3 regions of the Comamonas sp. lk genome follow, and region 1 is predicted to be linked to each of the others. Evidence: riboswitches for the same ligand, from Rfam matches in the RefSeq annotation. Region 1 holds a riboswitch; each other region holds the start of a gene.
What was found. A riboswitch is a leader RNA that binds a small molecule or an ion and turns the genes downstream of it on or off. The one in region 1 is predicted to bind cobalamin.
Positions count from the first base shown of each region.

Region 1 (4,420 bases):
TTCGCATCATCGTGCCCTATACCGCCGGCGGCTTTACCGACCAGATGGCACGTCTGCTGCAAGTAGGCCTGCAAAAGGCTTTGGGTCAGCCCATCATTGTGGAAAACAAGCCGGGTGCCAACAGCATCATCGGTGTTGACCAACTGGCCAAGGCTGCGCCCGATGGCTATACCTTCGGCGTCGTCATCGCCGCCTATTCGGCCAATCCCTCGCTTTATGCCAAGCTGCCTTACAGCACCAAAGACTTGACAGGCGTGTCGCTGATGGGTATTTCGCCGCTGGTGGCGGCTGTGGCTGCCAATGCGCCATTCAAGACGACGGCCGAGTTGATTGCCTATGCCAAGACTCATCCCGGCAAGGTCAGCTTTGGCTCGTCGGGTGCGGGCTCTGCCGCACATCTGACTTCGGAGTTGATGCGCCTCTTGACCAAGACCGACATGGTGCATGTGCCTTACAAGGGTGCATCGCCTGCGCTGGCCGATCTCATGGGCGGACAGATTCCGCTGTTTCTCGATCCGCCTCCCAATCTGATTCAGCCGGCCAAGGCCGGTCGCATCCGCCTGATTGGAGTGGCCAGCGAAAAGCGCTTGCCGATATTGCCGGATGTCCCCACGTTTACCGAGCAGGGCATTCCCGGTCTGGTAGGCAGTACGTGGGCCGCCATGCTGGCACCTGCCGGCGTGCCCAAGGACATCATTCAGCGCATGTCCAAAGAAGTGGCCCGCATCGTGCGCAGCGAGGAAATCCGCACCCGCATGGAAGCCAGCATGGGAACCTTTGCCGAAGGCAGCACGCCAGAAGAGTGCAATGCCTTTATCGCAGCGGAAACCAGCAAATGGGGCAAGGTTGTGCGCGAGGCCAAGGTCAGCCTGGACTGATGGAGCTTGGCGGTAGCGCCCAACGGTTTCTTGTGCGCTACCAAGGGCCTGCTTGCCGCCGCTCGGCCGGGTGCGTCGTTTCAGACGCGTCTGGCTGGCGGCAGGCCGGCCATATTCGGTGATTGAGGAAATGAACTCGAAACACATCGAGGACACTTCTATAATTGATAACTTGCGATCAGGAGACTGGGCCTTGTTTGAGGCCAGTTGAAACGGGAAGTCCGGTGCGTTGAAGTTGCCTTCGACCATTCCGGCGCAGCCCCCGCTGCTGTAAACCTGACAGCCACACGTTGATACCACTGGGTCTTGAAACCCGGGAAGGTGTGTGTGCTGGATGACGGTGAGCCAGAATACCGACCTGTTCGTTCTCGGTCTTGTTCCACGGGGTGTGGTTGTTAGCGGGTCATGGTGTGTCTGCAGCATTGCTGCGCGGCATTGCTCGTCCCGGCTGTCGTTCTCCCTTGGGAATGGGTTTTATCGCCATTTCGCTCGGGGAGAGCATGGACGAACAGTTCATTCACGCACATGCGCAAAGCATGCTGCAGAAAAAAGCCAGCGTGCACGCTGCCATTGCCCGCTCGTCTGATGAGCGCGGTATTGTGCTGCTTGTGACTGGGCCTGGCAAAGGCAAGTCAACCTCCGCTTTCGGCATGTTGTACCGCGCCCTGGGTCACGGCATGCGTACCGGCCTGGTGCAGTTCATCACCGGCACCCATACCTCGGGCGAGATCACTTTTTTGCATCAGCTGGGCTGGATGGGGCAGGGCGCGCCGGCACCTGTGGACTATCACGCCATGGCAACGGGCTGCACCTGGAACAGCACGGATTGGAGCCGCGACAAACAGGCTGCAGACCTGGCCTGGCAGCAAGCCCTGCGCATGCTGGGCGATGAGCAGCTGAGCCTGGTGGTGCTTGATGAGCTGAGCTTCATGCTCAAGTACCGCTACCTGAAGGTCGAGCAGGTGGTCGCCGCCATTGCCGCGCGCCCTGCGGGCATGAGCGTGGTGATCACCGGACGCGATGCCCCGCAGGAGCTTTATGCGCTGGCAGACACGGTCAGCGAGATCGCCGATGTCAAACATGCGTTCCGCCAGGGCGTCAAAGCACAGCCCGGGGTGGATTACTGATGCGCAGTCTGCTGCTTCCTGTGCTGATGGCTGCGGCCTGCGTGGCGCCCGCCTGGGCTCAATCTGCCGGGCCGCGCCTGATGTCCACCAATATCTGCGCCGATGTTCTGGCCCTGAGTCTGGCCGATCCTTCCCAAATCATTTCCCTGTCGCGTCAGAGCCAGGATGCGAAGCGCTTTTCCATGGTCGCCAAGGCGAGCCAGTTTGCCGCCAATGAGGCTTCGGCCGAAGATGTTCTACACCTCAAGCCCGATGTGGTGCTGGCCTCGCGGCGCTGGAATGCCAGGCATCAGCAGGACTTGCTCAAGCAGTACGGCGTGCGCATCGTCACGGTGCCGTTTCCTACGGACTGGCAGGCCATCCTGGACAGCACGCTCAAGATGGGCAAGGCCATAGGGCGCGAAACCGAAGCCAAGGCACTGGTGCAGAACGTGCAGTCGCGCCTGGCAAAGCTGCAGGCCAGCTCGCGCCCGCTGAACGCTCTGTATCTGCGCCCCAATGGCGGAAGTGCCGGCACGCAAACCCATGTCGATGCGGTGCTGGCAGCAGCCGGCTTGCGCAACCACGCCACGGCCTTGGGCCTCAAAGGCTGGGGGCGCCTTGATATGGAGCGCATCTTGATGAACCCGCCTGACGTGTTCATCACGCCTTCCATGGTCAACGACACCGCATATGCCAAATCCGCCTTGAGCCGTCATCCACAAATGAAGGCTCTGCTGTCGCGTATCCCCGTGGTCACGCTCACCGAAAACGACTGGGGCTGCAGCAACTGGCAGCTGATTGAAGCGGCAGAAGCCGTTGCAGCCCAGCTGGATGCCTTGGGCCTGAGCGGCGCAACCGCCAAAGGTGCTCCGGTATGAGCGCCCGGCAGCAGGATTCTCGCCAGCAGACCTGGGCACTGAATCTGGCCTTGCTTTTGGCCTTGACGGCTCTGGCTGCCGTGTCGCTGGGCATAGGTTCGGTCTCCATCGGCGTTGCAGATTGGTGGAGTGCCGTGTCGCAGCCGCAAGAAGTCACGGAGCTGGCGCTGCGTCACCGCGCCATTCTGGAGCAGGTGCGGCTGCCGCGTGTGCTGCTGGCCATCGTGGTCGGCATGTCGCTGGGCACGGCGGGCGCTGCGCTGCAAGGCCTGTTGCGCAACCCTTTGGCCGAGCCCGGTTTGCTGGGAGTCAGCTCCAGCGCCGGTCTGGGCGCTGTTTTGTGCATTTACTTCGGTCTATGGCACTGGAATGCCTGGTTGCTGCCCGTGGTCGCCATGGGCGCTGCCGGTCTGTCTACCCTGGTGCTCTACCGCATTGCCAGCCAAGGGGCCAGCAATCTGACCTTGATTCTGGCCGGTGTCGCGCTCTCGTCGCTGACGGCCGCGCTGACCTCGCTGGCCATCAATCTGGCGCCTACGCCCACCGACATGCAGGACATCGTGCTGTGGTTGATGGGTTCGCTGGCCGACCGCAGCTTTGACGAGCTGCGCCTGTGCCTGCCCTTCATCGCGCTGGGACTGGCCTTGCTGGCCTTCAGTGCCCGCCAGCTGGATGCCCTGACGCTGGGCGAGGATGAAGCGCGCAGCGTGGGAGTGAATCTGCCCCGGCTGCGGGCGCAAATCATCGTGGGTACGGCGCTTTGCGTGGGTGCCAGCGTGGCCGTCACGGGCACGATAGGCTTTATTGGCCTGGTCGTGCCGCATCTGTTTCGCTCTGCCGTAGGCTACAAACCTTCGCGTCTGATGCTGCCCAGCGCCTTGGGCGGTGCCGCCTTGCTGCTGGCTGCCGACATTGCGCTGCGCTTACTCAGCGGTCGTGTCGAGCTGATGCTGGGCGTGGTGACGGCCTTGATGGGCGCGCCCTTCTTTCTGTATCTGGTGCTGCGCGAGCGCTGGAGGACACGCTGATGCAAGTGTTATCCGTGGATTCGCTGCGGGTCGGCCTTGCCGGCAGAGATTGCGTGCATGGACTCTCGTTTGAGGTTCGCGCCGGTGAGCTGTTTGCGCTGATAGGCCCCAACGGAGCCGGCAAGAGCACGGCTTTGCGGGCCATGGCCCAGCTCTTGCCCCACCAGGGAACGGTACGTCTGGACGGCGAGGATCTGGAGCGGCTTTCCGCCGCCCAGCGAGCCAGGCGCATTGCCTATCTGGCGCAAGGCGATCAGGTGGTCTGGCCGCTCAAGGTGCGCGATTTTGTGGCGCTAGGGCGTTTACCGCACCAGCGTGGCTGGGCCAGAAACTCGCAGTCGCACGAAGATGCTCAGGCGGTTGACAGAGCGCTGGACGCCATGCATCTGAGCTCCATGCAGCAGCGCAATCTGGATCAGCTCTCGGGCGGAGAACGCGCCCGGGCGCGTCTGGCCCGGGCATTGGCCGTGCAGGCGCCGCTGCTGCTGGCCGACGAACCCGTGGCGGCGCTGGACCCTTATCACCAA
Region 1 is NZ_UOOB01000001.1:2,372,515-2,376,934, forward strand. It holds gene EAO39_RS10955 (tripartite tricarboxylate transporter substrate binding protein) at 1-878, shown strand, start outside; cobalamin riboswitch at 1,042-1,255, shown strand; gene cobO (cob(I)yrinic acid a,c-diamide adenosyltransferase) at 1,379-2,005, shown strand; gene EAO39_RS10965 (ABC transporter substrate-binding protein) at 2,005-2,865, shown strand; gene EAO39_RS10970 (iron ABC transporter permease) at 2,862-3,893, shown strand; gene EAO39_RS10975 (ABC transporter ATP-binding protein) at 3,893-4,420, shown strand, end outside.

Region 2 (4,420 bases), on a different contig from region 1:
GCACCGTCAGGCGGTAGGTGCTGCCGGGCTGGGGGCGCCAGCTCAAAGCCGCATCCCAGACGGTGTAACCGCCGCTGACGGCCGTATTGGCGTTGTCGGCAAAACGGCTGCCCACGGCGCGCGCGCCCAGCGAGGCCTGCCAGCGGCCGATGCTGCTGTGGGTGGTGTAGTGGGCCCACAGATTGGCGGTGTTGCGCGCTACATTGCTGGGGCGATTGCCGGAGCGGTCGGCACCGCCGGCTTCGATCAGCTGGTCGTATTTGGCATCGACAAAGGCGTAATTGCCTTCCAGGCGCCAGTTGGGCGACAGGCGCAGCACGCTGCTCAGCTCCAGGCCTTGCGAATGCTGCTTGCCGCCTTGCACCGACAGCAGGCTGTTGTTCGGGTCGCGGGTGATGATGTCTTTCTTCTCGATGCGGTAGGCCGCTGCCGTCCACTCGCCCAGACCCTGGCCGAACTGCTGCTTCAGCCCCACTTCGATCTGGCGTGCCGTGGTCAGCTTGTAATCGCGATTGGCGAGATTCAGCGTCAGCACATTGGTGACCGGGTCATGGCCCTGGGAGACCTGGCCGTACAGGCTGGTCTGCGCATTGAGCTTGTGCGTCAGGCCCAGGCGCCAGGCGGTGCCGCCCAGGTTCTTGCCAAACGAGCCGGTTCCTATCAGGTCGCTCCTGTTGAAGTCCGTCAGATCGCGGCGTATGCCGGCCAGCAGCAGCCAGCGCTCGCTGAGCGTCCAGGCGTCTTCGGCATAAAAGTCGTGCGTGGTGGCTGCCGTGGTAAAGCGCGGGATCATGGCGCTGCTGTTGTCCCAGCCGTGATAAACGGCATCTACGGGCATGGTGGTGGAGTAATCAAAGCCGGACGAGGCATAGCCAAATTTGGCTCGGCTCACTTCCCAGCCCACGACCAGCTGGTGGGCGCCGGCCTTGAGCTTGGACTCCAGGCGGTTGCCGGTCTGCTCCAGATCGTGTGTCAGCTCGATATAGTCGCTGCGGGTAATGGTCTGGGCCACCGGGTTGTAGCGGTAGGCCTCGATGTTGCGCCAGTAGCGGTCGGCCTTGAAGTGATAGAGCTCGTTGCTCACACTCCACTGCTCGTTGATCTGGTACTGCGCCCGGGCGCGCACGCGCTTGTCCTTGATGCGGATGTCGCTGTCGTCGGCGTTGAAGTTGCGGCCCAGCAGCTCGGGCACGATGGAGCCGTTGATAGTGGGCGTGCCGAAGTAGCGGGCAGGCTTTTCGTCACTGACATCGGCCAGCAGCTCCACGCGTAGCGCTGCCGTGGGTTGCCAGCGCAGGGTGCTCATCAGCTTGCCGCCGCTGGCGCGGCTCATATCGTGCTCGCCGTTGGTGTAGTGACCGTAGGCATCCACCCGGTAGCTCAGGGTCTCGCTGATTGCGCCACCCATGCCCAGTCCCAGCTTGGCCGAACCGTGCGAGCCGGCGCCGACCAGCACCTCACGCACGGTCTCGCGCGTGGGCTGCTTGCGCACCACATTGGCCGTGGCCCCCACGGTACCTGAGCCATAGACGATGGAGGCCGGGCCACGCAGCACTTCCACGCGCTCATAGCCCCAGCTGTTGGCGGGGTAGGGCGTGGTGGTGGAGGCAACGCCCAGGCGCACGCCGTCTTCCGCGATACCCACGGAGTTGGTGCCGGTGAAGCCGCGCGTGCTGAAGGACAGGCTGTTGTAGCTGGTGGCCGACAGCGGCGTCATGCCCACGGTGCGGCCGATGATGTCAGCCATGCGCGAGTCGCCGCGCTCCTGCCAGGTTTCGCTGTTCACCTGGTCCAGGCTGGCGGGAAGGTCGAGCGTGGTGATGCCGGTGCGGCTGCCGGAGGTGGACGGCAGGGACAGGCCCAGTCCGCCTTCGGGCGATGCCGTGACATGGACGGCGGGTAGGGTGATGGCGGCTTCGGACGCGGGCGTGCTGGCATCGCTGGCCAGGGCCGGTGTGGCGGACAGCGCGCTCAGGCAGGTCAGGAATGCCGCAGCAGCGATGGGATGGAGAAAAGGGGCTCTGGCTGCAAAGTCAGGGTGGTTCATGGAGGTCAACAAAGTGCTGACCATCTGCCTGCAGGTGACATGCCCAGGCCTTGCTGCAGCGCTTTTTGACCGCCGGGCAGGCAAGCAGCCACTTCTGCTCCCCGCAGACGGTCGTTGCAAATACCGCACGCCGGGGGCTTCCCCAGGGGTACGGTGCTCAACAGGCCGGTATCCGGGCTCGCAGATGGCGTGATGCCTGCCATTTCACCTTCCCAATGTCGCCGCGCACCTCGCTGGGAGGCCACGTAGGACATCAGTGGTTTGCCCCTGGGGGCGTGGAAATGGTTTATCTGCTGACCGTTGCGGGGGCAGCCAGGGATTTGCACCCTGTTCCCGTTGAACCCTTGGCCTAAGAACGTGTTTACGATCTCCTCGGCGCCGCGCCAGTACCTTTGCGGGATGGGATGCTAGGCGCGATACCACAGCAATAGCCGTGCTATTGCGAGGATTCGCAACACCGCAGAGCGCCCGCAAAGGCACTGGCCCAAAGGGTTGGGGCGAAATCGGGCGATTTCTTCGCGCTGCGGCTGGCTTGCACCCCGGTGCAAGCGGCACCACATCGCTTCGAACTCATCCCGATTGCGCCTCAACGCGGCTGCGTAGAGATCGTAAACACGTTCTAAGCCTGGGCACCTGTTGTCGCGATGAAGGGGCTGGCAGCGGCCATGCATGGCCAGCCGGTCAACCCGCTTCAAAACGGGCGCAGTATAACGTGTTGGCCTGTGGCGAGACGCGGCTGCGCTCGCCGCCATTCAATCGGCAGGTTCGTCGCCCAGCGCGGCGTCTGCAGCCTTGCCCACGCCTTTGCCCACGATCTTGACCGTGCCAATCGCTGCATCGGCGGCCAGACCCACGGCACCTGCGGTGATGCTGACGGCCGTGCCCGCCACGGCCACCACGGCGCAGCCGGACAGGGACAGCAGGCATAAAAAAGCCCCTGCAAGCCATGGCCTGCAGGAGCTCGACAAAGCATGCCCCAGCGAGGAGACACCGAGCCAGAGCCTAAGGCGGCCCCGCCGCCTCGCGGCGAAGGTGTCGTCCCCCTTGGGGGAAGGCGCAAAGCGCCTCAGGGGGGATGGCATCAGTGAATCCGCATGCCGGGGGCGGCGCCGGGGAAGGGTTCCAGCACATAGATGCCGGGGTTTGCCTTTTCGTCGGCATGGCTGGCGGCCAGCACCATGCCTTCGGAGAGGCCGAACTTCATCTTGCGCGGGGCCAGATTGGCCACCATTACCGTCAGCTTGCCTTGCAGCTGCTCGGGGCTGTACATGCTGCTGATGCCGCTGAACACATTGCGGGTCTTGGGCTGGCCGTTCTCGTCCTTTTCGCCCACATCCAGCGTCAGCTGCAGCAGCTTGGTCGAGCCTTCCACGCTCTTGCATTCGAGAATCTTGGCAATGCGCAGATCGACCTTGGCAAAGTCGTCGATGCTGATGGTTTCGGCCAGCGGCTCGCCGCCCGGGGCGTTGGGGTCGATCACGGGCTCGGCCTTCTTGGCCGCTTTTTTCTCGGCCTTGGCAGGAGCGGCAGCAGCAGGAGCGGCCTGACCGGTGGGAGCTTCAAACAGTGCTTCCAGCTGCTTGGGATCGACGCGCTGCATCAAATGCTTGTACTCGCCGATCTGGTGGCCTTCGCCCAGGGGCTTGGCCACATCGCCAAAGCTTTCGGGCGGCACGATCAGGAAGTTGGACACTTCGGCGGCCACGCTGGGCAAAATGGGCTGCAGGTAAATGGTCAGAATGCGGAAGGCTTCGATGCAGGTCGTGCACACATCGTGCAGGCGCGCTTCCATGCCTTCCTTCTTGGCCAGCTCCCAGGGCTTGTTGGCATCCACATAGCTGTTGACGCGATCGCACAGCAACATGATCTCGCGCGCGGCGCGGGCCGTGTCGCGGGCCTCGTAGGCGGCAACGATGGCAGCTTGTTGTTCGCGCAGCGCCGCCAGCAGGGTCTGGCCGTCTTCGCTGACCTGGGCCAGCTTGCCGCCAAAACGCTTGGTGAGGAAACCGGCGGCGCGCGAAGCGATGTTGACGTACTTGCCGATCAGATCGGAGTTGACGCGCAGCATGAAGTCTTCGGGGTTGAAGTCGATATCTTCGTTCTTGCCGTTGAGCTTGGCGCCCAGGTAGTAGCGCAGCCACTCGGGGTTCATTTGCAGCGACAGATACTTGAGCGGATCCAGGCCCGTGCCGCGGCTCTTGCTCATCTTCTCGCCGTTGTTGACGGTCATGAAACCGTGCACGCAGATCTTGGTTGGCGTCTTGCGGCCGCTGAACTTGAGCATGGCCGGCCAGAACAGCGTGTGGAAAGTGATGATGTCTTTGCCGATGAAGTGGTACTGCTCCAGATCGGGGTCGGCCATATAGGCGTCAA
Region 2 is NZ_UOOB01000002.1:99,345-103,764, reverse strand. It holds gene EAO39_RS19225 (TonB-dependent receptor) at 1-2,047, opposite strand, end outside; cobalamin riboswitch at 2,193-2,423, opposite strand; gene EAO39_RS19220 (hypothetical protein) at 2,800-3,015, opposite strand; gene metG (methionine--tRNA ligase) at 3,129-4,420, opposite strand, start outside.
Region 2: it holds a riboswitch for cobalamin, as region 1 does, so the genes downstream of both, EAO39_RS19225 (TonB-dependent receptor) here and cobO (cob(I)yrinic acid a,c-diamide adenosyltransferase) in region 1, are expected to answer to the same signal.

Region 3 (4,420 bases), 1.0 Mb from region 1:
GCGCAGAGGCACCATCAAGGTGACGGAAAGGCCTACGGCCAGGGCCAGAGCCAGAGCTTCGTCGGGAACAAAGTGCTCGCTCAGCGTGCCTACCAGCATGCAAAGCAGCGATCCCGCCAACACGGGCCAGGGCTGGGCCAGCGGGCTGGCAGGCATGCCGAAGACGAGTACGGCAGTCGCACCCATGGAAGAGACAATCCACACCGCATTGTCATGGCCGTCCCACCAGCGGCTGATCAATGCCGTGATCAGCAGGCCGAGGGCCACGCCCACGGCCATGCGCAGACCTTCTGCCGCATTGGTGCCCACAGGTGAGGGCAGGAAATTGCGCAGCCACAGCAGCACCGGTGCCATGTGTTCGGTCAGCAGAGGCTCGGCGGGTGCAGGGGCTCGGTCTGCCGGAGAGGCCGGTTTTAGCGAGGGCGTGTCGGTTATGGAGGGCGGAACCTCCGGGGTTGCAGGTGCGAAGCGGGTGGGCTGCTGCGATGAATCAGGCATGGGCAGGCGTGCATGTTGATGGCATCAGCGGCTCATTGTGCGCCTGGTAGTGGCAGTCGGCTGGTCTGGGGATTTGGCAGCGGCTCACGATCCGCTGTTTGAGGTGATGGGGGAGTACACCGAATACAGCAGGTCGTGGCTTGGCTAGAATCCTGCTTCGATCTCTATAACTTTGATAGCAAAAATCCACTGTGTCTGAACGACTCGCCGTACTTTCCCAATATCTGTTGCCCAAGCAGGCGCTGACCGCTCTCATGGGCCGTTTGGCCCAGGCGCAGGCCGGTGGCTTGACCACATCCGTCATTCGCCGCTTTATTGCCCGTTACGGTGTGGACATGGGCGAAGCTGCCAATCCCGACCCTGCGGCCTATGCCACCTTCAACGAATTTTTCACGCGCGAGCTTAAGGTTGGTGCACGGCCTCTGGCTCAGGCTGACTGGATTTGCCCTGTAGACGGCGCCATCAGCCAGTTCGGCCTTATCGAGGGCGAGCAGATTTTTCAGGCCAAAGGTCATCAATACAGTGCCACGGCGCTGGTGGGTGGTGATGCTGCGCTGGCGCGTCAGTTCGACAACGGCAGCTTTGCCACGATCTACCTCAGCCCCAAGGATTACCACCGCATCCACATGCCTTGCGCCGGCCAGCTCAAGCGCATGATTTACGTACCCGGCGAGCTGTTCTCGGTCAACCCCGCTACGGCGCGCGGCGTGCCCGGACTGTTTGCGCGCAATGAGCGCGTGGTCTGTGTGTTCGATACCGCGCACGGCCCCATGGTGCTGGTGCTGGTGGGGGCGACCATTGTGGGCAGCATGGCCACGGTCTGGCATGGCGTGGTCAACCCGCCACGTACGGGTCATCTCAAGAGCTGGGATTACACCGGCGAGCAAGCCATTCATTTGGCGCAAGGCGAGGAGATGGGGCGCTTTCTGCTGGGCTCCACCGTGGTCTTGCTGTGGCCGCAAAGTGCGGGGCTGCAGTTCAACCCCGCATGGCAGCCGGCGGGCCCGGTACGTTTGGGCCAGGTCATGGCAGATGCACAGGCAAAGATTCCATCCGGCATCGCCTGATCACTGGCATTGCCCATAAACGAAAAAGCCGTTGATGCTTCAAGCTTCAACGGCTTTTTTGGTTCAGGAGAGGCAGCGTGTTGCTGCCCCAGAAAGTGCACCCTGAAATAGCAGGCGGCACAGGTATAAGGTGTCTGCAAACTCCACCGGACCGTCATCCTGAACCGGGGGTTCAGGGGGGCGAGGGCAGCCTGACGTTGGGTTCATCTGACGCGAGACGATCACGCTCATCAGGAAATTTACCAAGCCCGAGCTCATTGAGCATTGGTTCAAGGAAATATAAAGTCCGGCAGGTCTGCAGACAGGAGTTATTTTACTTCGATTGATACGGCGTTTGCCACGCCGCGATGCATTTGTCGCAAGGATTGCGGGCTTTCACAAAAGCCTTGCATCGTCTTCCAACGCTTTATCGAGTTTGAGCACCAGCTGTTCGGCCAATTCCAGTTGGCGCTGTTGCTCGGCCAGCTGTTCCTGATTGAGTGGTTCAGTCTGAGCCACAGCCTGCATTTCAGCCTGGGCACTGTTCACTTGTGCTTGCTGGGACGTCTGTTGGGCATCACGGTCCAGCACATCGAAAGCCATATTGAGCGCAGCCAGTACTGCGACACGCTCGCGAGAACGTACCTTGCCGCTGTCGCGGATGCCGGTCATGGCCTCATCCACGCGACGCACGGCTTCCAGCACGCGCTCTTGCTGACCTTCGGGGCAGGTCAGCATGTAGCTTTGCTGCAAAATTTGCACTTCGATCTGCTTCATGGGCGGGCGTCTGGTGGCAATGTCTGGGGAATCACTCGCCCTGGTTGGCGGGCAGGCGTTCGATCAGCGCGTCCACACGTGCGCGTGCAGCTTGCAGGCGCAGGCGCAGAGAGTCGCGCTCTTGGGTCAGGGCGGCAACTTGCTCGGTCAGCAGGGTGTTGGTGCGCTGAAGTTCTTCGTGGCGCACCATTAAACGTTCTACCCGCTCGGCAATGAGGTCAAGAGAAGTCTGGGGGGTCATAGACTCGGACATTGTAGGTCTTGCAGTCCGTAAATAAGTGCAGAAATCCGAGAGACTTTGTGCATGAAAGGCGGATGCAAGCTAAGTGCACCCGGAAACACGCGCGCATGCTTTCTCGGTTGGAGATTTTCCTCTACCAAAATCGTAGCGTGCAACTCAGGCACATAAAGCGCCAAGCTCATTTATATAGTAAATAATCGTCAACGGGGTACTCTGATTGAAGGAGGTCTTGCGGCCAAAACTAATTAGAATGCGCCGCTGTTGGTGCTCGGAGTTGCTTTCTGCGACCCCAGTTCAACGGGAAGCAGGGAGGTGAAGCCGCAAAGCGGTGCGATCCGTGCCTGCGCTGCCCCCGCAACGGTCAGCGAATAGATGCATGGCATCTCCTTTTCATCTTTGCCACTGGCGCTGCGCGTGCTGGGAAGGCTCGCAAAAGGACGTTTCGCTTAGCCCGGATACCGGCCAACGATGTGGATTGTCTGCCTTCAGCTGTGGGCACGTCTTTTTCCCAATTGCCAACGGGGAGGTTGGCGCCGGGTATCTATTGTTTTGTCGCTTCCCATGAGTTCGCAACACCAACCCCGATGCAAGACTGCATCCGTGGCCTCGCACGTGCACGCCAGCACGGCTTCCATTTTTCACCGTCCTTCCCTGGTGGCTGCGGCCATCAGCTGCATGTTGTCTGCACCTGTGCTGGCTCAGCAAATCGCCTTGGCCGATACCGCTGCCATGGCCGAGACGGTGGTGACGGCCAACCGTATCGAGCAGCCGCTGTCCGATCTGGTGGCGGATATGTCCATCGTGGACCGCGAGACCATTGAAACCAGTGGTGCGGCTGGCGTGGCCGATGTACTGTCGCGTCTACCCGGCATCGAGATGGTGCGCAATGGCGGCCCTGGTGCCTCCACCAGCGTTTATTTGCGCGGAGCCGAGACCCGTTTTACGGCGGTCTATATCGACGGCGTGCGCGTCGATTCCCAATCGACCGGCGGAGCTTCCTGGCAGAACATTCCACTCGACTCCATTGAGCGCATTGAAGTGCTGCGCGGCCCGGCGGCTGCCGTCTATGGTTCGGATGCGATTGGCGGCGTGGTGCAGATTTTCACCAAGCGGGGCGAGGGCAAGCCCAAGCCCTATATCGGCCTGGGCTGGGGCAGCCGCGGCACGGTGACGGCGCAGACCGGCATCAGCGGCGGCCTCAATGGCTGGGATTACAGCCTGGGTGCATCTCATGCCAGCAGCAACGGCTTTAACGCCAAGACATCGGCGGGCTTCAATCCCGATGCGGACGGCTACCGCAACAATGCCTTCAATGCCCGCATTGGCTACCAGATCTCGCCCAACCAGCGCGTGGAGGCCACGGCGCTGGAAAGTTACGTCAATTCCGGTTATGACGCGACCATATCAAAGAGTGCTCCTATTGCCGATGATCGCAGCATCAACAAGATGCAAACCCTGGGTCTGAACTGGCAAGCCAAGTGGAGCGATGTTTACAGCACCCGTTTGCAATACACGCAGTCGCGCGATTACTACGCCACCAAGCCCTCGGTCTATGAAACCGACACGCGCTTGCATAACTATCTGTTCCAGAACGAATGGAAGCTGGGCGTCTCCACCCTGACTGCAGCGTTGGAGCGTCGTGAGGACAGCTTGGTCAACGGCAATATCGACCGCACGCGTTCGCAAAACGCCCTGGCTCTGGGCTACGGTCTGCGTGCCGGCAAGCACACGCTGCAGCTCAATGCCCGCCATGACCGCGACAGCGAGTTTGGCGGCAACACCACGGGCAGTGCCGCCTATGGCTATGAGTTCATGCCCCACTGGCGAGCCACGGCATCGGCGGGCACGGCTTTCCGCG
Region 3 is NZ_UOOB01000001.1:3,374,203-3,378,622, reverse strand. It holds gene EAO39_RS15370 (HPP family protein) at 1-498, opposite strand, end outside; gene asd (archaetidylserine decarboxylase) at 690-1,565, shown strand; gene EAO39_RS15360 (cell division protein ZapA) at 1,941-2,321, opposite strand; gene EAO39_RS15355 (DUF904 domain-containing protein) at 2,353-2,562, opposite strand; cobalamin riboswitch at 2,808-3,044, shown strand; gene EAO39_RS15350 (TonB-dependent receptor) at 3,238-4,420, shown strand, end outside.
Region 3: it holds a riboswitch for cobalamin, as region 1 does, so the genes downstream of both, EAO39_RS15350 (TonB-dependent receptor) here and cobO (cob(I)yrinic acid a,c-diamide adenosyltransferase) in region 1, are expected to answer to the same signal.